4 regions of the Bacillus sp. YC2 genome follow, and region 2 is predicted to be linked to each of the others. Evidence: riboswitches for the same ligand, from Rfam matches in the RefSeq annotation. Region 2 holds a riboswitch; each other region holds the start of a gene.
The links. A riboswitch is a leader RNA that binds a small molecule or an ion and turns the genes downstream of it on or off. The one in region 2 is predicted to bind S-adenosylmethionine.
Positions count from the first base shown of each region.

Region 1 (6,007 bases), on a different contig from region 2:
TGCCAGCGTCGAGAAATTCTTCCCCGGACGTGACACGGTATCCTTGTTTTTCGTAAAACGGCACCGCCCGGGTCTGTGCATTTAAGATAAAAGCAGAAGCGCCGCGCGCGGCTGCGGCTTTTTCAAGCGCCTGCATAATGATTGCGCCGACACCGAGAGAGCGGTGGCTCTTCATTACGCAGATGCGTTCTAATTTGGCATAGCTGTCTTTCAAGCGCCACCTGCCGGCTCCGACGGGCTGGCTTCCATCGTAAATGACGATATGTTCTGATTCGTCTTCTAAATGATCGATTTCTTCTTCTTCCGGTACTTGCTGTTCTTTAACAAAGACCTCTTTTCTGATGAAAAAAGCGTCGTTTATTTGTTTTTCAGTATGAGCGATGATGGCTTCCAAAACAGTTATTCTCCTCCGCCTAATAAAAATGTTTCATATACTGTCCATGAGCCGTTATCCAATTGATAGAGCAGATGGAAACGGTCAATGATTTCCTCGTGGGAAAGCTCCAGCATTTTCAGCTGGCCCAATACGTCAGAATGTTCATCTGACGAAAGCTTCTGGCCGACTGTCACATGCGGAACAAAGCTGTATTCCGGCTTGCCGGTTAATGCCCCTGAGTAGCATTTCTCACTCAGCGCTTTTAATTCATCCGTTGGCTCCGCTTTCATGTAGATGACATTATTGACGGGAGAAAACGAGCTGTATTTGGTGATTTTTAAAACGAGCGGATGTGACTCCTTTGCAATCTGTCTCAGCTGTGATACGACTTGCTCAATTTCCTGTTCAGCGGATTCAAACGGTTCTCTCAGCGTCAGATGCGGCGGAATCAGCGCGTAGCTCGGGTCATAGCGTTTCCGGTACGAATTTGCGAGATCCTGCAAGTTTTTTGATGGAAATAAAACGATACCGTATTTCATGAAAGTTCCCTCCTTGAATGAATGTAAAAGTGATTACAGCATTTTTTTCAGCGCCGGTGTGATGAGCGGCTGCCAGTAAGTCCATTTATGATCCCCGTCAAAGGTTTCATAATGGTATTCAGACTGTTTCGTTTCCAGCAGCCGTTTGAGCTCTTCGTTCGGCGCAGTAAAATCAACAATCTTGCCGTCCGTTGTATGGACGTCTGTTTCTTTTACTCCGATTTGGTGGTAAACGGAGATCTGCTTTATATCCTCCGACTCTCTGACGGCATCAATTACATGCTTGTCGACATACGGAGACTGCATGATGACGTTTCCAAACATGTTCGGATAATCAATCGCCGTCAAAAGCGAAACGGTTGCCCCGAGAGAATCCCCGATCATTGTGCGGCCGAAGCCGACTTGATAAGTTGGGTACTCTTCGTCGATAAAAGGGACAAGTTCATTTGCGATAAACCGTTTATAGGAGGCAAACTTGGAGCCTTCAGGATGGTACGTGTTTCTTCGCTCCTGAACATTTTTATAGGGAACACCGATAATGATGCAGCGGTCAATCTCCCCTTTGGACATGAGCTCTTCCGCCTGCCGGCCGATTCTCCCCAATCTGAAGTAATCATGGCCGTCTTGAGCGATGATCGTATGGTATTTGTACAGTGGGGAGTAAGTATGCGGCAGGTAGACCAAAACGGTCATTTCCTCTTCAAGCTCATGTGAAAAAAGTTTTTTCTCATGGATTACTCCGGTTTTCGGTGCCACATTGCATTCCTCCAGGGCGTCTCTAGTCTTGATTGTGTTTTTTTCCTATTGTACCATGAATTATTAGAAATTTCTTTCTTCAGATGTACTTCTTGCGAGAGTTTGGAATGAATAAAAAGTTGTTGAAATTCATTTAACAGTGAGTTAATATAGAACAATCAGAAAATACAAAACAATATTCTTATCACGAGAGGTGGAGGGACTGGCCCTTTGAAACCTCAGCAACCGGTTTGCTTTGCCGTCAGAAGGCAAAGTGCCAAGGTGCTAAATCCAGCAAGCGATTCACATGCTTGGAAGATAAGAGGAAGAGAAAAGCTCCTTCTTCTTATGAAGAAGGAGCTTTTTTATTTTGAAAAAAGGATGGTGCTTACTTATGACGCAGCATGTTGAAACAAAATTAGCCCAAATTGGAAATAGAAGTGAAGAAGCAACGGGAACTGTCAGTCCGCCGATTTATCTGTCCACCGCTTTCCGCCACAGAGGTATAGGAGAGTCTACCGGCTTTGATTATGTACGCACAAAAAACCCGACACGCCAGCTCGTGGAAGACGCCATTGCCAATTTAGAAAACGGGGCGAGAGGTTTTGCCTTCAGCTCGGGAATGGCAGCCATTCAAACCATCATGGCTTTATTCAAAAGCGGGGATGAACTGATCGTTTCTTCAGATTTATACGGAGGCACATACCGTTTGTTTGAAAATGAGTGGAGGAAGTACGGTGTAAGCTTCATTTATGATGATTTCAGCGATGAAGACTGTTTACGCTCAAAACTGACGGACAACACGAAAGCGGTATTTGTTGAAACGCCGACAAACCCGCTCATGCAGGAGACAGATATCGAAAAAATCGCCCAGATTACGAAAGAGGCGGGCTTGCTGCTGATCGTAGATAATACTTTTTATACCCCCGTTCTTCAGCGCCCGATCGAACTTGGCGCCGACATCGTCATTCACAGCGCCACAAAATATTTAGGGGGGCACAATGACTTGCTTGCTGGTCTTGTTGTCGTTAAGGATGAGGAGCTTGGCGAGATCATGTTTAATCATCAAAATGCCATCGGCGCCGTCCTCCCGCCGTTTGATTCGTGGCTTTTAATGAGAGGGATGAAAACACTCGGTCTCAGAATGCGCTGTCATGAAGAAAACGCCCGTGAGCTTGCGGTATTTTTAGAACAGGAAGAAGAAATCGCCGACGTGTTATATCCCGGAAAAGGCGGAATGCTGTCTTTCAGGCTGCAAAAAGAGGAATGGGTCAATCCGTTTTTAAAGGCGCTGAAAACGATCTGTTTCGCAGAAAGTCTCGGCGGGGTGGAAAGCTTTATTACATACCCCGCGACGCAGACGCACATGGACATTCCGGAAGACATCCGTATCGCAAACGGCGTCTGCAATCGCCTGCTGCGCTTTTCAGTCGGGATTGAACACGCAGAGGATTTAAAGCAGGACTTGAAGCAGGCGCTACGCCAAGTGAAAGAGGGGGCTGTGTCATATGAGTAATCAAAATTGGACGCTTGAAACCCAACTCGTGCACAATTCATTTAAAACAGACGGGGCCACGGGAGCCGTCAGCGTGCCGATCCAGCACGCCTCTACATTCCATCAGTCTTCATTTGAAGAATTCGGGGCATATGATTACAGCCGCTCCGGCACACCGACCAGAACGGCCCTTGAAGAGACAATTGCGAATCTTGAAGGCGGAACGAGAGGTTTTGCTTTCAGCTCGGGAATGGCTGCGATTTCTACGGCATTTTTACTTTTGTCCCAAGGCGACCACGTTCTCGTCACAGAGGATGTATACGGCGGAACCTTCCGCATGGTGACTGAGGTATTGTCCCGTTTCGGGATCGAGCACACCTTTGTCGATATGACGGACACGGAAGCGGTCGCCCGCGGCATCAGGCCGAATACAAAAGCCATCTATATGGAAACTCCTTCAAACCCGACGCTCGGCATCACGGATATCGAGGCAGTCGTCAAACTGGCCAAAGATCACGGCTGTCTGACATACCTGGATAACACGTTCATGACCCCGGCTTTACAACGCCCGCTTGATCTTGGCGTAGATATCGTGCTTCACAGCGCAACGAAATTTTTAAGCGGGCACAGCGACGTATTGTCAGGCCTCGCCGCTGTAAAAGATGAAGAGCTCGGCAATCAGCTTTATAAGCTGCAAAACTCGTTTGGCGCGGTGCTCGGCGTACAGGACTGCTGGCTTGTGCTGAGAGGCTTGAAAACATTGCAGGTCAGATTGGAAAAAGCGAGCCGGACCGCTGAGCGGCTGGCTGCATATTTTCACCGGCACCCTGCTGTCAAAAACGTTTACTATCCAGGGCTGGCCAGCCACCCGGGGGCTGAAACACATAAACGCCAAGCAAGCGGATCAGGCGCCGTTCTATCCTTTGAGCTGGAAAGCAAGGAAGCCGTCAAAAAGCTGGTGGAGAACGTATCGCTCCCGGTATTCGCCGTCAGCCTGGGCGCCGTCGAATCCATCCTCTCATACCCGGCGACAATGTCGCATGCCGCCATGCCGAAAACAGAAAGAGAAAAACGCGGCATCACAGACGGCCTGCTGCGCCTGAGCGTCGGAGTCGAAAACGCCGAAGACTTAGAGCGCGACTTCGAACAGGCGCTGAAACAAATTGCCCCCGCCGGTGTGCGGTAATCAGAGCGCTGCGCTTTGCGCGCAGCGCCTTTTTTATTTTTTATAAAAAAGTGTTGACGAATGGGGAAGCAGGTTATATAATTATAAATGTCAGAGAGACAACAACATACCCAGTAACACATACATATCATGATTCCGTAGCTCAGCTGGGAGAGCGCTACCTTGACAGGGTAGAGGTCGCTGGTTCGAGCCCAGTCGGAATCATAGCCGAAACCCTTGCTACGCAAGGGTTTTTTACTTTTCCTTTAATAAAGCCTGTTTATCAAATTCGCGAGTTGTTGGCGAACTTGGACCATTTTGCGGTGGGGGTTGTGTAATAATAGGGCTTACCTTTCTCGCTATGGAAAATATATTGGTGTTCGCGTACTGAACGAAGCGCCAGTTCTTCAATGGTGCTGACCGTGCCGAATGGCACGATTGTAAAATATCAGCTTGGCTCAACTGTCAACGGATGGGGCTATGTTGAGTACACCAATTCAAAAGGCCAAACATTCCACGGATATGTGAACGTCTCCTACATTAAGAGTGATAATGAGCTGAAAAGCGGCGGCAAGAAGAAAGTAACATCGTCAAAGCCTAAAACAACTCAAAAATCAAAATTCAGCCTGCCTACGGGTATTTTTAAAGTGGCAAGCCCGTTGACCCGAGGGGAGACCGTTAAACAGATTCAGACGGCGCTGGCGGCTCTTTATTACTACCTCGATAAGAGAGCAAAGAACTTCGGAATCGATAGCTATTATGGGCGGAAAACAGCTGATGCAGTAAGACGGTTTCAGCTGATGAACGGACTAACTTCTGATGGCATTTACGGAGAGAAAACGAAAGCAAAACTTGAAGCAAAATTGAAGTAATAAAAGAAGCCCTTCTTATAAGAGGGCTCTTTTTCTAACTATGTTGTTTTAGGTGTTTTTTAATTTGTTCAGTGACTTGCTTAAGCCATTCTAATGGAGTTATATCATCTTCAGGAAAGTATATACCATCCGCTGCTTCCTCTATAAATTCATTTTTGTCTTCTTCTGAATAATCACTATTTACAAACTCAGTTAGTGCTATTAAATCTCTTTCTTTTAGTTTTTGTGATGCTTCATTTAAATATTCATCAAGTGCATTTTCCGGAGACTCTATATCTTGGTGGAAATGTCCACCGAGAAATCTAAATACAGGATCAGAAACTTTAATTTCAATCATTATATATCACCTCGTTGGGTAGCCTGTTAGTATAAAGCTACCATCTTGATTTTTCTTTAATACTATTCTAGCATTAGTCATATCTTTAACTTCATTTGAACCTTTACGAACTCCTCTACCTATAACTTCTGTTCCTCTATAAGGTAACGGTAATGGATCATTAACATCACTTTTTAACCACTCTTCAATTTCCTTTTTATGTTTAGTTAAAGTTTCATTAGCGATTCTTTCTGCAGTTGGCCTATCAGTGAAACTAGAAGAGGCACGTATCTTCTTGTTTATCTGTAGCCTCTGTAATAACTCTTCATCAGTCTTACCAACATGTCTTTCTATAAGGTGTCCGCCTTTTGCTTCGTGAGCAGCTAATCCACCGCCAGGTGCGAGAGGGGTACTATCACCTTGTTTGACATTACCTATGGCCGTGTTGTTAGAAGTTTCAGATTTTCTGAGAACACTCTCTTTTTTATCTTCAATAATACTTTTCAACA
Region 1 covers NZ_JAHXDO010000003.1:816-6,822, reverse strand. Annotated here, with positions in the region: gene KY305_RS06695 (GNAT family N-acetyltransferase) at 1-394, opposite strand, end outside; gene KY305_RS06690 (YjcG family protein) at 400-915, opposite strand; gene KY305_RS06685 (esterase family protein) at 949-1,671, opposite strand; SAM riboswitch class I at 1,850-1,975, shown strand; gene KY305_RS06680 (methionine biosynthesis PLP-dependent protein) at 2,045-3,166, shown strand; gene metC (cystathionine beta-lyase) at 3,159-4,331, shown strand; tRNA gene KY305_RS06670 (tRNA-Val) at 4,463-4,535, shown strand; partial or broken gene KY305_RS20240 (peptidoglycan-binding protein) at 4,694-5,182, shown strand; gene KY305_RS06660 (contact-dependent growth inhibition system immunity protein) at 5,217-5,519, opposite strand; partial or broken gene KY305_RS06655 (RNase A-like domain-containing protein) at 5,526-6,007, opposite strand, start outside.
Region 1: another riboswitch for S-adenosylmethionine. It lies ahead of KY305_RS06680 (methionine biosynthesis PLP-dependent protein); the one in region 2 lies ahead of KY305_RS03935 (5-methyltetrahydropteroyltriglutamate--homocysteine S-methyltransferase).

Region 2 (6,007 bases):
ATAAAACGCCAGCCCTTTTCCGGTAATGTCTTTCACCCGCTCTACAGCTTCCGCTGAGCTGTTTGACAGATTATCCAATACCACGATATCATAGCCGCTATTTAACAGCTCAACACATGTATGGCTTCCGATATAACCCGCTCCGCCTGTCACTAAAATTGCCATGATTAAAGCCTCCCTATTTGAATGAATTGACCATATTATATAGGTTTTTTCTGCCTTCATCATCCATTTTCAAGAAGTTTAATAGTTTATTCATGGTTCCTTCATATTTTGTTTTCATCTGTGTAAAAAAATCAACCTGCCGATGGACGAATTGATTTCTTAAGGAATTGATCTTATGAGTATGAGCAATTATTTCATTTTGCCTGACTGACGACCAGCCGCTCGTCCGGGAAGGCTTCCGGTACATCATCAGGCACGCAAAAAGATATAATCGTCGCCGATGAGGCCGGTGACGGACGGGAAGCGGCGGCATCGCAATGCAAACGAAACCCGATGTCACCTTACTGGACGTCCAGATGCCGATTTTCTCAGGCATAGAAGCAACTAAAGAAATTATGACCGCCCTTCTCGATCCGAAAATCATCATTCTAACCACTTTCGATACTGAAGGATACACATCCTGAGGAATTAATTGACGCCGTTCGTGCTGCTGCAAAAGGAGAAGCCATTTTCCGGACAGCCACTGCCGCTAAACTCATTACACAAGCCTTTCAGAACAAACAAAGGCAGCCCCTTGCGCCGCACATTTACAAAACAGCAAATGACGTACGGTCTGAAAAATGAAGAAATTGCGGAACGCTTTTTGTCAGTGAAAGCACCGTAAAAACCCACGTCCACCGCATCACCCAAAAGTGCCGGGCGCAAGATTGGACTCAGGCGGTTGTGTTTGCGAGACGAAACGGGATTGTGAAATAGAAATTCTTTCCCCGGACATGGTAAGATAAGACAAAGGAGATGACGGTATGAAGAATGAGATCATTGAACGCTTTACGTCTTATGTAAAAGTCGATACACAATCTGATGAAAGCAATGAAAGCTGTCCTTCAACCCCCGGCCAGCTGACATTGGCGAACATGCTCGTGAACGAATTAAAGTCAATCGGCATGGAAGAGGTCACAATTGACGAGAACGGTTATGTGATGGCAACTCTGCCGGCAAACACAGACAAAGACGTGCCGACAATCGGTTTTCTTGCCCATGTAGACACCGCGACCGACTTTACCGGAAAGAATGTGAATCCTCAAATTATTGAAAGCTATGATGGACGTGACATTGTCTTGAATGAGAAGCTCAATGTCATTCTCTCACCGGAACAATTTCCGGAGCTTTCCGGCTATAAAGGCCAGACATTGATTACAACGGACGGTACGACGCTGCTCGGCGCCGATAATAAAGCAGGCATTGCGGAAATCATGACGGCAATGGCCTATTTGATCAAACATCCCGACATCAAACACGGAAACATCAGAGTCGCTTTTACGCCTGATGAAGAAATCGGCAGAGGCCCTCATAAATTTGATGTGGCCCGCTTTAACGCCGCTTTTGCCTACACGATAGACGGAGGCCCTCTCGGCGAACTTCAATATGAGAGCTTTAACGCTGCCGCCGCTAAACTTACGTGTTACGGAAAAAGCGTTCACCCCGGAACGGCAAAAAACAAAATGGTCAACGCTTCCAAAATCGCGATGGAATTCCATCACTCGCTGCCGAAAGAGGAAGCACCGGAATATACAGAAGGATACGAAGGGTTCTATCATTTAATATCAATGAACGGAGACGTATCTGAAGCCAAATTGTCATATATCATCAGAGATTTTGACAGAGACCGTTTTATAGCAAGAAAAGAAAACATGCAGGCGATTGCGGATTCACTCGCGGCCAAATACGGAGAAAACAGTGTCAGCCTTGAGCTGCATGATCAATACTACAATATGAGAGAAAAAATTGAGCCTGTCAGAGAAATTGTTGACGTGGCGTACGAAGCCATGAAAAACCTGGACATCGAACCGATTATCGAACCGATCCGCGGCGGAACTGACGGCTCACAGCTCTCATATATGGGTCTGCCGACTCCGAATATCTTCACGGGCGGCCAAAATTTCCACGGAAAATATGAATACATTTCTGTCGACCATATGGAAAAAGCCGTAAACGTCATCATCGAAATCGCAAAGCTGTTTGAAAAACGAGCCTAATCTAAAAACCAAAGCGCCTGTGCTTTGGTTTTTTCATCACCAAAATGAAACTTTTCCCCTTTTATTTCCGTAAATAAGGTATCAAACGGAAAGAAGGAGTGAAGAATATGGCCAGAGGCACCGTGGCGAAAGCCTTGAAAAAAAGCTTGATCACCTCGCGCAAACTTGAAACAAAATCAAACCCTTTCAAGAAGCTTCGAAAAATGTTTAAACGATTTTTTTAAGGTGTCGCATTTCTTTTTTGATATTTCACCTAAAAAATAAAGAAAGCGCTATCATATAAGTGCAGTTATTTTGCATATCAAATGAACTTTTAGGGTACTGAATAAACACAGGCAAGCGGAAATGACGTAATTAGTTAATTTGACACATGCAAAAAATAGCAATAAAGTTATATAAACTATGTTGATTTAACAGCCGATAGAACCTATAGAACCACAAGCCAGAGAAAACATCACATCTTATGGTCTTTTTTACGGAAATTGTCGCTGTTTTCCAAAAAAGTTTCAATTTTTTGAATACTTTTCGTTTGTTTTTCCGTACAATGAATAATACCAAAACTTTTTTTGGGAGGTATGTAAAATGATGTTACTTATATTCGCTGCTTTAACAGGTTATTTGGTTTTTTCTTTCAGTAAGGACAACCGCCGTAAAGCGCCAAAGACAAGCCCGCTGGTGACAGCTGCCGACACGACCAACATCATTGATTTAAACGCGATCCGTCAAAAACGCCGGATGCCGCTTTCATAATACGACAGCTGCCGCAGATAATCGGCAGCCTTTTTTTATTTCACTTCCAAAAATGACTATTATCCCGATAGAAATGAAACCTTTTGCCTCCTTTTTTCGTAGAAAATAAAAAAAGGAGTTTTTTATGTATCATTTTTATATTAAAGAGCGGATGTTTTCATTTAAGGATCATTTTCAAGTATTTAATGATGACGGAAAAGAGGTCTACAGGGTGGAGGGAAGCTTTTTTTCGTTTGGTGACGAACTGAAGCTGACGGATTTGGACGGCCGCACACTCGCCAGCATCGATCAGAAACTGATGTCTTTTGTTCCGCGTTATGAGATTTCTGTCAGCGGCAAGCCCGTATGTGAAGTGAGAAAGAAATTAACGTTTTTCAAACCGAAATTTGAAATTTCTCATCTCGGCTGGGAGATCACCGGTGATTTATGGGGGCAGGATTTCCAAATCACAGACGGCATGGCGGACCGCATGACCGTCAATAAAAAATGGCTGAGCTGGGGCGATTCTTACCATTTGCAGATTAAGAATGAAGAAGACATTCTCCTTTGTCTTGCGATTGCGATCGTTATTGATATGGTTCTATTTGAGGATGAAAATTAAAAATACTTATCGAAATATATTGACAATATAAAAAAACATACTAAGATTAATAGTAATACAGTTTATTCTGAATATGATGTTTCCTTATCAAGAGAGGTGGAGGGACTGGCCCTATGATACCCGGCAACCGCTGTTCAGCAGAATGGTGCTAAATCCTGAAGATAAGGTTGAGATTGCGGACGCAAGCTCTTCCCTATCCAAGGGAAGAGCTTTTTTTATATTCAAACAGGAAAGAAGGAATCGTGAATGTCACAGCAAAACACAAAACAGCCATTGAACACTCTTCTAAGAAAAAAACCGCCGTTTCGGGCAGATCAGGTCGGAAGCCTTTTGCGTCCGGCGGCTGTGAAAAAAGCGCGCTTGCAAAAAGCGGCGGGTGAGATCTCGGCCGAACAGCTCCGCCAGATTGAAAATGACGAAATCATCCGCATTGTGGAAAAGCAAAAGGAAACCGGCCTCAAAGTGGTGACTGACGGCGAATTCCGCCGGGCATGGTGGCATTTCGACTTTTTGGAAAATTTAGACGGAGTTGAAGCATTTACGCCGGAAAGCGGTATTCAGTTCCATAATGTACAGACAAAAGCGCGCGGCATTAAAGTGACCGGAGATATTGATTTTTCTGCTCATCCGATGCTTGACGACTATAAATTTCTTCACAGCATTGCCGGCGATGCCGTACCGAAAATGACCATTCCAAGCCCGAATATGCTGTTTTTCCGAGGCAAATTAGAAAAAGCGGCATATCAGAATGATTACAAACAATTTCAGCACGATGTGTCAAAGGCTTATAAAAAAGCCATTCAAGCTTTTTATGACGCCGGATGCCGCTACCTTCAGCTTGATGACACAGCATGGGCCGTTTTCTTATCAGAAGCGGGACTGCGTCAAATTGAAGCTTTCGGTACGACGCCGGATGAGCTGCGCCAGCTGTTTGCTGCATCCATTAATGATGCCATCGCAGACCGCCCTGACGACTTGACCGTTACGATGCATATTTGCCGCGGCAACTTCCAATCGACTTGGACAGCGGAAGGCGGCTACGACGCGGCGGCAGAAACGATTTTTGACGGGTTAGATCTGGACGGGCTGTTCTTGGAGTATGATGACTCGCGTTCAGGCGGCTTTGAACCGCTCCGTTATGTCAAACGCCCTGATCTTCAGCTTGTGCTCGGTCTGGTCACATCTAAGTTCGGCGAACTGGAAAGCAAGGACAGCATTAAACGCCGAATTGAAGAAGCTTCAAAATACGCCAGCCTGGACCAGCTCTGCCTCAGCCCGCAATGCGGATTCGCTTCCACTGAGGAAGGAAACCTGATCACAGAAGAACAGCAATGGGCAAAACTGCGCCATGTCGTCGAAATTGCCGGCGAGGTTTGGAAATAAGCAAATAATAAAGAAGACACGCTTGATGTCCCGAGCGTGTCTTCTTTCATTTTATAGAGGATCAATGCCAATCAGCATATCGACATCTACTGTAATCTCAGCAGTTTCCCTTGAGATAAAACGTTGAATTTTCTCTTCTGAATGTTTCCACGTTAAAGGCGTCATCTGAACCAGCAGGGTAAGGTCTGATTGAGATAAGGTCTTCGTATAACGCAGCCTCCTTCGCTCTGAGGTTCGGAAGACTGCTTGGAAACGGCTGACCGAAGAATCGTTGGTATACTTCCGTTTTTCGCTTCCGCCGAAAAAGAACTCTCTCACTTCTTTTAAGTAATCACGCCGCGGAACAACCTTGATCACTGCCCCGCCGTGTTTCAGAAGCCTGCTGTATTCCTTATAATTAGAAGGTGATAAAATCGACATAATCACGTCAAAACTGCTGTCGCCAAACGGCGTATCTGCCACATCAGCCACTGCAAAAACCGTATCCTCCCCGAACGCTTTGGAAGCGGACAGCACTCCTTCTTTTGAGATATCAATGCCTATACCCCTCACGGAATTCTCGGCTCGGAGCGCTCTGCATACAGCGGATACATGTGACCCCTCTCCGCATCCGGCATCCAGAACAGTCATCGGTTTTTGCGGAGATTGCAGGCAGCTGATGATCCCGGTAATCTCTCTGCGAAGCGGATCAAAGAATTTCTGTGTTTCAAAAAGCTCCCGTCTCGCTTCAAACAGTGCCCTTCGATACTGGCTTTTGACAGGCTTCGTCAGGAAATTCACATAACCTTGTTTGGAGATATCAAATGTATGCCCGCGTTCGCAAATAAAGCTTTTGTATAGGGAAACTGACATCGGCGCATGGCAAAGAGGACATCTGAATACTGATTGCCAGGCTTTCATCAATGCAGCGCGTTTTATTTTTTTATCAGACAAAAAAACACCTCATTCATTCGTTTTTAGATCAATGAAAAAGGCATAGATAAATAAACCTCGCACATTTCCTGAAAAATGAGATGCGGGCGGGTTTATTCTATTCATCTATACCTCTCATTATCTGTAACGAATGAACTGG
Region 2 covers NZ_JAHXDO010000001.1:773,488-779,494, forward strand. Annotated here, with positions in the region: gene galE (UDP-glucose 4-epimerase GalE) at 1-165, opposite strand, end outside; partial or broken gene KY305_RS03915 (response regulator) at 354-921, shown strand; gene pepT (peptidase T) at 969-2,201, shown strand; gene KY305_RS03925 (hypothetical protein) at 2,784-2,951, shown strand; gene KY305_RS03930 (LURP-one-related/scramblase family protein) at 3,076-3,552, shown strand; SAM riboswitch class I at 3,634-3,720, shown strand; gene KY305_RS03935 (5-methyltetrahydropteroyltriglutamate--homocysteine S-methyltransferase) at 3,799-4,935, shown strand; gene KY305_RS03940 (putative RNA methyltransferase) at 4,987-5,835, opposite strand.

Region 3 (6,007 bases), on a different contig from region 2:
CCTTTCTGTAATTCAACGCTTATGGGGAAATCCCTTTTTAATGCATTCGCAGGCATACTTGGAGAAGGGTATTAAACTGCGGTCATTGTCCTGTAATAGGCATTAGACAATGGCCCCGAGCGCTCTCGCAAAAGTAATGGCGTGGGCGGGGGCTATGCGGCATCCTTTCAGCTTATCTAGCGAGACGTGCATATCCTCAAAGGTGCATGTGCTGATATCCATGTTGAAGAGAGAAGTGCCGATGAAGTTTGCGCCGTCCAAATGACATGCATCAAACTGTGTATGCTCAAGAGCGGCATCATTGCATTCACTTTCAGAAAGAGTGCATTGTTCAAAGCGTACATGTTTCATATTTGAATAGCTGAATGAACTGTAATTGGCATGGCAGTCTTCAAACCGCACATTACGCAAGGTGCAGTCGGCCAGATTCACTCCGAGCAATTTTGAGTTTTGAAAGACCGTTCTATGGATGATGCTCCCGCTGAAATCGGTGTTTGACAAATCGCATTTTTCAAACCGCACATCCGTACATTCCATATGTCTGAATGAGACGTCCGTAAAGATCATATTTCTGAAAATCACCTGCTCGGCACACAAGTGCTGCAGGTCATCTCCGCTGATTGAACCATTTTCAATCACCGCCTCCTTTATATGATCCTCCTTAAGCGCTTCACTAAAAGAAAGAAGCGGTAATTGCTCCGGAATTTTCGGTTTTTGTATCGTATTCATCGACTTACTCCCTTTACTAAAATAATAGCTGAAATCAGCGATTGAAACATATAGTGAATCGAAACGGTTTTTCTTATGATAATCAGAAAACATATACAGCACCGCCTGCAAAGCGTGCCTTACATCTTCGCCGATTTTCGAGTGTTTCGCTTATTGAAAGAGCGTAATGGAAAAGCGGAGCGGCGTCAACCGCAAGGGACTGAAAAAACGGATAGGGGGAATGACAGATGGGATGCTACGTTCAAACCGAAGAAAATGTGAGTTTATTTGTCGAGGATATCGGGCAGGGACAGCCGATTGTTTTTCTGCATGGCTGGCCGCTCTGCCACAACATGTTTGAATATCAGATGAATGAACTGCCGAAAAAAGGGTTCCGCTGCATCGGCATTGATTTCCGGGGCTACGGCCAATCTGACAAGCCGTTTGAAGGCTATGATTATGACACGATGGCTGATGATGTGAAGGCCGTCATCTACACGCTGGAGCTGAAGGATGCGGTGCTCGCCGGGTTTTCGATGGGCGGTGCCATCGCCATCCGTTACATGACAAGACACGGAGGGGCGGATATTAAAAAGCTGATTTTAATGTCGGCGGCAGCCCCGGCATTTACAAAACGGCCTGATTATCCGTACGGCTTTCGAAAAAAAGACGTTGATGATTTGATTGCCGATTTTAAAAAAGACCGGCCGAAAGCGCTCGCGGATTTCAGCCGTATTTTCTTTGCGAAAAGCAAAACGCCGGAGTTCAGGGAATGGTTCCAGAATCTCGGTTTAAGCGCCTCATCCTACGGCACCCTTCATTCCGCCGCCGCTTTGCGGGATGAGGATTTACGCAAGGAGCTGATGGATATTACAGTGCCGACACTGATTATGCACGGCGTGAAGGATAAGGTCTGTTCCGTTCATTTTGCGAAGGAGCTGAAGCGGCGGATTCAAAGTGCGAGCTTCATTCCTTTTGAAGAAAGCGGGCACGGTATCTTCTATGAAGAAAAAGACCGTCTCAATGAAGAAATCACCCGGTTTGCCAAAGAATAACGCGTTAAAAGCCCTGATAAGAAATATTCTCTTATCAGGGCTTTCGCTTGCTCGGCCGGAAAGTCAGGCAAGTTTTTTATACATGATCAGATGCGGCCCGATGCCCGGAATGTCAAAGGTTTCGCCGATGCTTTTCCAGCCGAGCTTTTCATAATACCCTTTCACATGATATCTGGCATTGCACCAGACAAGCGCCGCACCCATATCTGTCAGTGTCCGTTCTGCGTATGCAATTAATGTGCTTCCAGCTTTTTGTGTGCGGTATTCCGGGAGAGTCGCCATTCCGCGCAGCTGATAGGCGGGTGTTTCCTTTAATGTTTTTTGTTCTTGCGGATAGAAAGAGGCGATGCTGATCAGCGTCCCTTCGAAAAACGCCCCCAGATGAAAAGCGCCTGCCACGTTGTCCTGATCATATTTGCAATCCTCAATGGTCTGGTGAGGGCGCAGTATTTTATGTCTGATATTGTACGTATCTTCTGCGGTAATGAATTTTACTTCAAGCATGGCCATTCTCCTTTATCTGTCTCTTTTTCTTAATCGTACCATGAAAAGGCCGCCTGTCACATCAGGCGGCCTCATTTTTACCCGTATCAATTTAAATAGACATTTGTCCGCTTTTCATCCTTTTGCTTAATATAAGTGGCAAGCTCGGACGTCAAATCAGAACGGAGAAAAGGGGTGATTAAATAGATTCCGTTAAACAGCTCGCACGCCGTGTCAAGGAGGGACTTGGCAATGGCAAGGCCTTCGGTTTTCTGCTTCTGTTTATCCTCTCCGGCAAGCGCCATTTTTTCGCGGATGCCGTCTGACAGCTTAATACCGGGGATTTCATGATGGATGAACTCCGCGTTGCGGCTGCTTGTTAACGGCATTATCCCGATATATACCGGTGTTTGAAGATGCTTCGTTTCCTTATGAATGTCAATGAGCTGCTGCTCTGAGTAGACGGGCTGGGAAACGAAATAATCGGCGCCGCACTCGATCTTTTTCTCCAGCCTTTTGACTGCCTTGTCAAGATGGCGGACATTCGGATTAAACGCGCCTGCCACGGAAAAACTGGTTTTTTTACCGAGCGGTTTTCCCGATAAGGAGATGCCTTCGTTGAACTGTTTAATCAGTCTGATCAAGTCAAAAGACGTTAAATCATAAACAGAGGTGGCCCCCGGAAAGTCGCCGATTTTTGAGGGGTCGCCCGTGATGGCTAAAATATCGGTCAGTCCGAGGGTATCAAGCCCCATTAAATGCGACTGAAGACCGATGATATTCCGGTCTCTGCATGTGATATGGACGAGAGAACGAATATCAAGCCGCTCCTTTAATAAAGACCCGCAGGCGGCATTGCTGATCCGGGGCGTCGCGAGTGAATTGTCGGCGAGCGTCAGCGCCTCAATTCCGGTTTCCTTTAATTCAGCTGCCGCTTGCAGAAATTTGTCAAAATTCAATTTCTTTGGCGGGTCAAGCTCCACAATAATCGAACGTTTTTTCGCGGCTATTTCATTTAATCCCGGTTCGGCCCGTTCATCCCGGACAGTGATTACCTCTTCTTCCCGTCTGATTTTCACCTCTTTTTCCGTGACGGGAAGAAGCCCGCGGACCGCTTCCGCCATTGCCCGGATATGGTTTGGCGTCGTACCGCAGCAGCCGCCGATAATCCGCGCGCCCTGCTTGCGGAATTCAACGGCGCTCTCACGGAAATAAGTGTTGTCTGTTTCATAAACAAGCCGGCCTTCTTCAAGAGACGGAAGACTGCTGTTCGGGTAGACGGATAAATAAGCGTCGCGGAAAATCGGCACTTCGGTGAGCGCTTCAATCATGTGATACGGGCCGAGACGGCAGTTAATGCCCGTTATATCAGCGCCGATGTCAGCAATCGACCTGAGCGCTTCCCCAAGCGGCGTGCCGTCCTGAAGCACACCTTGCTCGTGCATCGATACATTGAGCATGATCGGGAGTTCCGTTTCCTTTCTCGCGATCTTTAATACTTCACGCGCCTCCTCTAAATCATAATAGGTTTCTAACAGAAGGCCGTCCGGCTCTTCGTGCAGTAAGAGATACAGCTGCTCCCGAAAGCTGCGTTTGATTTCTTCAAGGCTGTAGGCGTTTTTGTTAAAGGTGCGGATGCCGCCCATCGTTCCCAGCACATAGGCGCCGTCTGAGGAGGCACGCGCGATTTTGACCGCCTCCTGGTTAATTTTTTTCGTCTCATCTTCCAGTCCGTATCTTGACAGCTTAATGTAATTCGCCCCGTACGTGTTCGTTTGAATAATGTCTGCGCCTGCCTCCACGTAAGCCTTATGTATCCGTTTGATTTCCTCAGGCTTTGACACATTCAGCTCCTCAAAGCACCTGTCAATGCCATAGGAATAAAGCAGAGTTCCCATCGCTCCGTCGCCGATTAAAATCCGATGCTGCAAATCTTCTAATAGTCCCATTATTTGCCTCCCTTATTCACATTCAGCAAGGAAAAAAGAGAAATAAAAAAAGTCTTCTTAAGAAGAAGACTTTTTGATCATTTGTCTCTCTTCTTATCTTCCAAGCTGTTTTGTAAGCTTGCTGGATTTAGCACCTTGGTCATGGTTTTAATAAACCATTACACCGGTTGCTGAAGCGTCGTCGGGCCAGTCCCTCGGCTTCTCTTGATAAGAACGTTCATTTAATTGTCATGGGTTTCCAAATGTTAACTCCGAAAATCCCTTTCTCCAAATTTACCGAAAATAGAGACAATAATCAATAGGAATCACACAATTTATCTAAAATTAATAAATTGAACATCAATCGGCAGGTCTGCCCCGCGGACAGCTGATATAATCTGCTGCAAATCATCTTTGTTTTTTCCGGTCACGCGCACTTGGTCATCCTGTATTTGTGATTTTACCTTCAAGCCGGAGTTTTTGATCACGGCATTGATTTTTTTCGCGTTGTCTTTATCAATGCCCTGCACAAGCTTCGCGCGCTGGCGCACCGTGCCCCCTGAGGCATTTTCGATTTTGCCGTATTCGATGTTTTTCGTCGGAACCTCGCGTTTAATCAGCTTGCCGCTAAGCACGTCTTTAAGCTGGTTTAATTTAAATTCGTCATCAGAAATCAGCACAAGTTCTTCTTTTTCTAATGTCACGTCACTTTTAGACCCTTTAAAGTCATAGCGGGTGCCGATTTCCTTCAGCGTCATTTGAATCGCGTTTTGCACCTCGGGAAATTCAACTTTGGATACAATATCAAAAGAACTTTCTTTTGCCATATGAAAACCTCCTATAACATTTCACTTATGTGTTGATTATAGTAGAATAAGGAGAAATGTCCAACAGCATAAAGCATGAATTTGTGTTTGTTGGAAAAAATGAGAAAAACAACAGCCTATATGGGCGAAGGCAGGAAGGACGATAACATGAGACCAGGGCAGCAGCTCACGTTGAGTATAGATCACCAAACCGATTTCGGGTATTTTTTAACGGACGGCGAGGATACGGTTCTTTTACATAACAGCGAAATCACAGAGGACATTGAAGATAAAGACGAAGTGGAGGTGTTTATTTACGTCGACCCACAGGAAAGGCTCGCCGCGACGATGAAAAAGCCGCTTATCAGCTTTTATGACTACGGATGGGTGGAAGTGACGGATAAGGTGGAGGATATGGGCGTATTCGTCGACGTCGGCCTCTCAAAAGACGCGCTCGTAGCGACAGAGCATCTTCCTCCGTATGAATCCGTCTGGCCGCAAAAAGGCGACAGGCTGTATTGCATGCTGAAGGTGACAAACCGAGGACGCATGTTTGCCAAACCGGCGCCGGAGGACATCATCAGCGAATTATTTTCGGATGCAGACGAAGAGATGATGAATAAAGAACTGACAGGCACAGTGTACAGGCTGATCGCTTCCGGCTCGTTCATTATTACTGATGAAGGAATCCGCGGGTTTATTCATCCTTCTGAAAGAAAGGAAGAACCGAGACTCGGCAGCCGTGTGACGGGACGTGTCATTCAGGTGAAGGAAGACGGTTCAGTCAATATGTCGCTTCTCCCGAGAAAGCAGGACGCTCTTTCCGTTGACGCGGAAGAGATTCTGACATATTTAAGATCGAGAAACGGCGCCATGCCTTACGGAGACAAAAGCCATCCTGACGATATCCGCGAGCGGTTCAATTTAAGCAAAGCCGCCTTTAAACGGGCGCTCGGCCATCTGATGAAAAACGGCAAAGTTTATCAGGAGGACGGCTGGACGTACGAAAAACAATAAATTTTCTGCA
Region 3 covers NZ_JAHXDO010000003.1:82,621-88,627, reverse strand. Annotated here, with positions in the region: gene KY305_RS07160 (pentapeptide repeat-containing protein) at 103-729, opposite strand; gene KY305_RS07155 (alpha/beta fold hydrolase) at 957-1,763, shown strand; gene KY305_RS07150 (GNAT family N-acetyltransferase) at 1,827-2,267, opposite strand; gene KY305_RS07145 (bifunctional homocysteine S-methyltransferase/methylenetetrahydrofolate reductase) at 2,354-4,195, opposite strand; SAM riboswitch class I at 4,286-4,409, opposite strand; gene KY305_RS07140 (YajQ family cyclic di-GMP-binding protein) at 4,510-5,001, opposite strand; gene KY305_RS07135 (CvfB family protein) at 5,101-5,997, shown strand.
Region 3: another riboswitch for S-adenosylmethionine. It lies ahead of KY305_RS07145 (bifunctional homocysteine S-methyltransferase/methylenetetrahydrofolate reductase); the one in region 2 lies ahead of KY305_RS03935 (5-methyltetrahydropteroyltriglutamate--homocysteine S-methyltransferase).

Region 4 (6,007 bases), on a different contig from region 2:
GTGAAGGAGAAAGCCCTTCAGCTGTTAACCCGGTTCGGACTCCGGCGCTATGTCTCGTATCATCCGTTTTCGTTAAGCCAAGGACAGAAACGCAGGCTCAGCGTTGCGACAATGCTGATGCACGATGTAAAAATGCTGCTGCTTGATGAGCCGACATTCGGCCAAGACGCAAAAACGGCGCGTGAATGTATGCAAATGCTTCAAGAGATTCAGGCAGAAGGAACGGCGGTTCTAATGGTGACACACGATATGGAGCTTGTCTCCGACTATGCCGACAGCATCCTTGTGCTTCATGATACGAACCTGGTTTACTATGGGTCACCTGACTTTCTGTTTTCTGAACGGCACGAGCTCGTTGAACAGGCAAAGCTGGCTTTGCCGCTGAAGTATGAATGGATGAGACAAGATGGGGGGCAGAGACATGAATCACCGGCTGCAAGCTGTTAACCCGACGATAAAAGCGGCGGCTGTCCTTTGCTGTGTCGTGATGCTGTCGTTTATTTATAATCCATATACGCCCGCTTTGTTTTACATTATCATCGTGGCAGGTGTCATAACGGCAGGCCGGATTCCGCTGAAAAAATGGCTTCTGTTTACGGTTCCGTTTTTCATTCTTGCCTTCGGCTGCTTATGGACAGCGGCCGTTTTCGGAAACGTCCCGACAACTGCCGGCAACCTGCTGTTCCGGCTGGGTCCTATTTCCGTCAACAGTGACAACGCGGCGCTCGGCATTTCGATCGGTTTTCGCATTTTATGTTTTTCTGCTTTGTCGATGATGTTTATTTTCACAACCGATCCGATTCTGTTTATGCTGAGTCTCATTCAGCAGTGCAAGCTGCCGCCGAAGCTTGCGTACGGCATTATCGCCGGATTTCGGTTTCTTCCTCTTCTGAAAGACGAGATCCGGATCATCAGGCAGGCGCACAGAATCAGAGGCGCTGTGACTGAATCCGGCCTGAAAGGAAAGCTGTCCGCTTTTACACGCTATACCATTCCGCTTTTGGCAGGTGCGATCCGGAAAGCAGAACGCACAGCCATCGCAATGGAATCAAAAGGTTTTACAGGCAGCCGAAACCGTACGTTTTACAGGACCGTGACTGTGCGGGGCGGCGACTGGTTCTTTTTCCTGCTCGTCCTTTTATTATTTGGCGCAAGTTATACTGTCTCTTTATTCTTTTTATAAAAACAGGCTGCCGGAGACGATTCGGCAGCCTGTTTTTGTTATGTACGCTTCTGTCACTGATTATAATTAAGCGCTTGAGCCAAGTTTGACTTAATCGTGATATTTGAGAAATTAATACCGAGCTGAACGGCCGTTTGGGCGATTTCCGGCCTGATTCCGGATAAGGTCGATTTGACTCCGATCAAATTAAGCGCCTCAATCAATTTAAAGATTTGGTGCGCCACCATCGTATCCACGACCACCACGCCCGACAAGTCGATTAACAAATGCTCGACACGCCTGTCTGCACAGGTGCTCAACGTGTTTTCAAGAATAAATTTAGCCCGCTCAGTGTCGATATCGCCGACAAGGGGCAAAAGGGCCGTGCGTTTGCTGAGTGTGATGACCGGCGAGCTTAATTCTAATATCATTTCCCGCTGCGCGTTCAGCTGCATTTTCGAATTATGCTCGGCATGATCAACAAACGTATAAATGGTAAAATCAAATACTTGAACGATTAAATCCTCCCATTTCTTCCTTTCTCCCCGTGCAAACAAAGACTCGTGAGAATCGGCAAACGCATCGTAATAGCTTTTGTACAGCGTCCGGTTTCTCATAAATTCACGGACCACATATTGAACGGGTGTGTCTAAATGCTTCTGGTCCTTCGCAAGCTCGATCACCCACCGTTCGAACTCTTCCAAAAATTCCTTTTCCGGTTTGATATACATGTTATTAATATGCCGGTAAAATTCTTTATCCTGCTCAAGCAGTTCTTCTGTCATAACCGGATTCGTCAAGGAATAGATCGAATTGGGGTCTGTTTCTTCCATTGTGTCGATCCAATCTTTTGCAATTTGATCAACCTGTCCTGAAAAATATTCGTATAATGCTTCATTTAGTTTCATACCTCTTCTCCTTTCCCATTTCCAATTATAGCGTCAGCGGGTGCCGATTCACAGTGAAAGCTGTTAATCTATCCATTTATTTGAAAATAATTAGTGCAATGGTTTGCGCCTGATTTGTCAAAATGCTTCAAATGACTCTTTCCAAGCAGCGGTCCCTGCCATAAAATAGTAGCAACACCCTTGTATCCACTTGCAAACATAAAAAAGGAGGGCTTTTTTATGAATGGTGAAATGCGCTTGATCCCGTATGTCACGAATGAGCAGATGATGGATGTGAACGAGCTTCCTGAGGGTATTAAAGTGATTAAGGCGCCAGAATTGTGGGCAAAAGGGTTTAAAGGCAAAGATATTAAAATCGCGGTTCTTGATACAGGCTGCGACACGAACCACCCCGATTTAAAAGATCGGATTATCGGCGGTAAAAATTTTACAGATGATGACGGAGGCAAAGAGGATGCGATTTCCGATTATAACGGACACGGCACCCATGTTTCCGGAACGATTGCTGCTAATGATGCAAACGGCGGAATTTCCGGGGTTGCGCCAGAGGCAAGCCTGTTAATCGTCAAGGTGCTCGGCGGTCAAAACGGCAGCGGAAAATATGAATGGATTATTAACGGCATTAATTATGCGGTTGAACAAAAGGCTGATATTATTTCCATGTCACTCGGCGGACCGAGCGATGTGCCGGAGCTGAAAGAAGCCGTCACAAATGCCGTGAAAAACGGCGTACTGGTCGTCTGCGCAGCAGGAAATGAAGGTGACGGAGACGAGCGGACAGAAGAGCTTTCTTATCCCGCTGCTTACAACGAAGTCATTGCAGTCGGATCGGTTTCCGTAGCTCGAGAATCGTCTGAATTTTCAAACGCAAATAAAGAAATTGACCTTGTCGCTCCAGGAGAAAATATTCTCTCCACCCTCCCTAATCATAAATACGGAAAGCTGACGGGCACTTCAATGGCAGCCCCGCATGTGAGCGGAGCGCTCGCCTTGATTAAAGGGCTTGAACAAGATGCTTTTCAGCGAACGCTGTCTGAGGCTGAAGTTTATGCCCAGCTTGTACGCCGGACGCTTCCGCTTAATATTGCCAAAACATTAGCGGGGAACGGATTTATTTATTTAGACGCGCCTGACGTGCTGATGGAAAAAGCCGAACAGTCACAGCTGCTGTCTCTATAATATTTTTTTCATATAATGTTATCTTCATTTGTCAGATATTCAGTTTTTAAAATATGAGATTTTCTATTGACAGCGATCTTCATAAGCTGTTAAGATAACCAACAAATGATGTAACTTTTCAAAAAAATTAAAATAATTTCTCTTATCGAGAGTTGGGCGAGGGATTGGCCTTTTGACCCCAACAGCAACCGACCGTAATACCATTGTGAAATGGGGCGCGTGATTTTTGCGCCGAGACGATTGTCTCTTAAGGCACGGTGCTAATTCCATCAGACGTGATCTGAGAGATAAGAGAGGCTGACTTTTGATGTTAAAGCCTCTTTCTCTCATGAGAAAGAGGCTTTTTTGTTACATCTCACTAAAGGAGGAGACATAATGACAACAATTAAAACTTCGAATCTGGGCTTTCCGAGAATCGGCTTGAACAGAGAATGGAAAAAAGCGCTTGAGGCGTATTGGAAAGGAAATACCGACAAAGAAACATTCCTTAAGGAACTTGACGGATTATTTTTATCCGCGGTCAAAACACAGCTTGATCAGCATATCGATATTGTGCCGGTGTCTGATTTCACCCATTATGACCACGTACTTGATACAGCCGTCAGCTTTAACTGGATTCCGAAAAGGTTCCGCAGCATTACCGATCCCGTTGATACATATTTCGCCATTGCCCGCGGCGCAAAAGATGCCGTTTCTAGTGAAATGACAAAATGGTTTAATACCAACTACCATTACATCGTTCCTGAATATGACGAAAGCCTGGAATTCCGCTTAACAAGAAACAAGCAGCTTGACGATTACCGCCGGATCAAAGAAGAATTCGGAGCGGAAACAAAACCTGTTATCGTCGGCCCGTTCACATTTGTCACGCTTGCCAAAGGCTATGAACAATCAGAAGCGAAAGCCATTCAAAAACGCCTCGTCCCTCTTTACGTCCAGCTTTTGAAAGAGCTTGAAGCAGAAGGCGTCAAATGGGTTCAAATTGATGAGCCTGCGCTCGTGACAGCTTCTTCTGAGGATGTCCGCGCCGCAAAAGAACTCTATGAAGAAATCACAAAAGAGCTGTCAGGCTTGAATGTTCTTTTACAAACGTATTTTGATTCCGTTGATGCTTACGAAGAACTGATTTCTTATCCGGTACAAGGCATCGGGCTTGATTTCGTGCATGATAAAGGCAGAAACCTTGAACAGCTGAAATCGCACGGCTTCCCGAAAGATAAAGTGCTGGCAGCAGGTGTGATCGACGGACGCAACATTTGGAAGATCGATGCTGAGGAACGCCTTGATGCGGTTTTAGACATTCTCGAGCACGCAGATATTGAAGAGTTGTGGATTCAGCCTTCCAGCAGTCTGCTGCACGTCCCGGTAGCGAAACATCCTGACGAGCACCTGGAAAAGGATTTGCTGAACGGACTGTCATACGCAAAAGAAAAATTAGCTGAACTTGATGTCTTGAAGAAAGGGCTTCTGTCCGGAAAAGCCGCGATCAGCGAACAGATTGAGCAATCCAAAGCCGCTCTGGATGCTTTGAAAACTTTCGCTACAGGAGCAAACTCCGATCAAAAAGATGAGCTTAATCAATTGACAGAACGAGATTTTTCCCGTCCTGTGCCGTTTGAAGAGCGTCTCGCACTTCAGAATGAATCGCTCGGCCTTCCCCTTCTGCCGACGACGACGATCGGGAGCTTCCCGCAGTCTGCTGAAGTGCGCAGCGCACGTCAAAAATGGCGGAAAAAAGAGTGGACTGATGAACAGTACCAAGCATTTATTAATGCAGAAACAAAACGCTGGATTGACATCCAGGAAGAAATCGGCCTCGACGTACTCGTTCACGGAGAATTCGAACGGACGGACATGGTTGAATATTTCGGTGAAAAACTCGCCGGTTTCGCCTTTACAAAATATGCTTGGGTGCAATCTTACGGTTCACGCTGCGTCCGTCCGCCGGTCATTTTCGGAGATGTCGAATTTATCGAACCGATGACTGTAAAGGATACGGTTTACGCCCAATCGCTGACAGAAAAACATCTGAAAGGCATGCTGACGGGCCCTGTTACCATTTTAAACTGGTCATTCCCGCGTGTGGATATTTCCAGAAAAGAAATCGCCTTCCAAATCGGCCTCGCCCTCAGAAAAGAAGTAAAAGCGCTTGAGGATGCCGGCATTCAGATTATCCAAGTGGATGAACCTGCGCTTCGGGAAGGGCTTCCGTTAAAAACGCAGGATTGGGATGAATATTTAACATGGGCTGCAGAAGCATTCAGATTAACGACGTCTTCTGTGAAAAATGAAACGCAAATCCATACACATATGTGTTACAGCAACTTTGAAGATATCGTTGATACGATTAATGACCTTGACGCAGATGTAATTACGATCGAACACAGCAGAAGCCATGGAGGATTTTTAGAATACTTAAAAGAACACCCTTACGTAAAAGGCCTCGGGCTCGGCGTATATGATATTCACAGCCCGCGTGTTCCGGCTACTGAAGAAATCTATCAAATTATCGATGACGCGCTTGCAGTGTGTCCGACTGACCGTTTCTGGGTGAACCCGGACTGCGGGCTTAAAACAAGACAGCAGGAAGAAACCGTTGCAGCTTTAAAAAATATGGTGGATGCGGCGAAGCAGGCCAGAAAGAAGCAAGCTCAGCTTGTATGACGAAAAAAACCATCCGTTTTCAGGCGGATGGTTTTTTCTATTATAATGAATCGATCATATCACGGTGTGAGCCGTCCCCTTCTTTTTCAATGGT
Region 4 covers NZ_JAHXDO010000008.1:110,100-116,106, reverse strand. Annotated here, with positions in the region: gene KY305_RS14110 (ABC transporter ATP-binding protein) at 1-447, shown strand, start outside; gene KY305_RS14105 (energy-coupling factor transporter transmembrane component T family protein) at 422-1,183, shown strand; gene KY305_RS14100 (STAS domain-containing protein) at 1,237-2,070, opposite strand; gene KY305_RS14095 (S8 family peptidase) at 2,290-3,249, shown strand; SAM riboswitch class I at 3,389-3,543, shown strand; gene metE (5-methyltetrahydropteroyltriglutamate--homocysteine S-methyltransferase) at 3,625-5,913, shown strand; gene KY305_RS14085 (histidine phosphatase family protein) at 5,954-6,007, opposite strand, start outside.
Region 4: another riboswitch for S-adenosylmethionine. It lies ahead of metE (5-methyltetrahydropteroyltriglutamate--homocysteine S-methyltransferase); the one in region 2 lies ahead of KY305_RS03935 (5-methyltetrahydropteroyltriglutamate--homocysteine S-methyltransferase).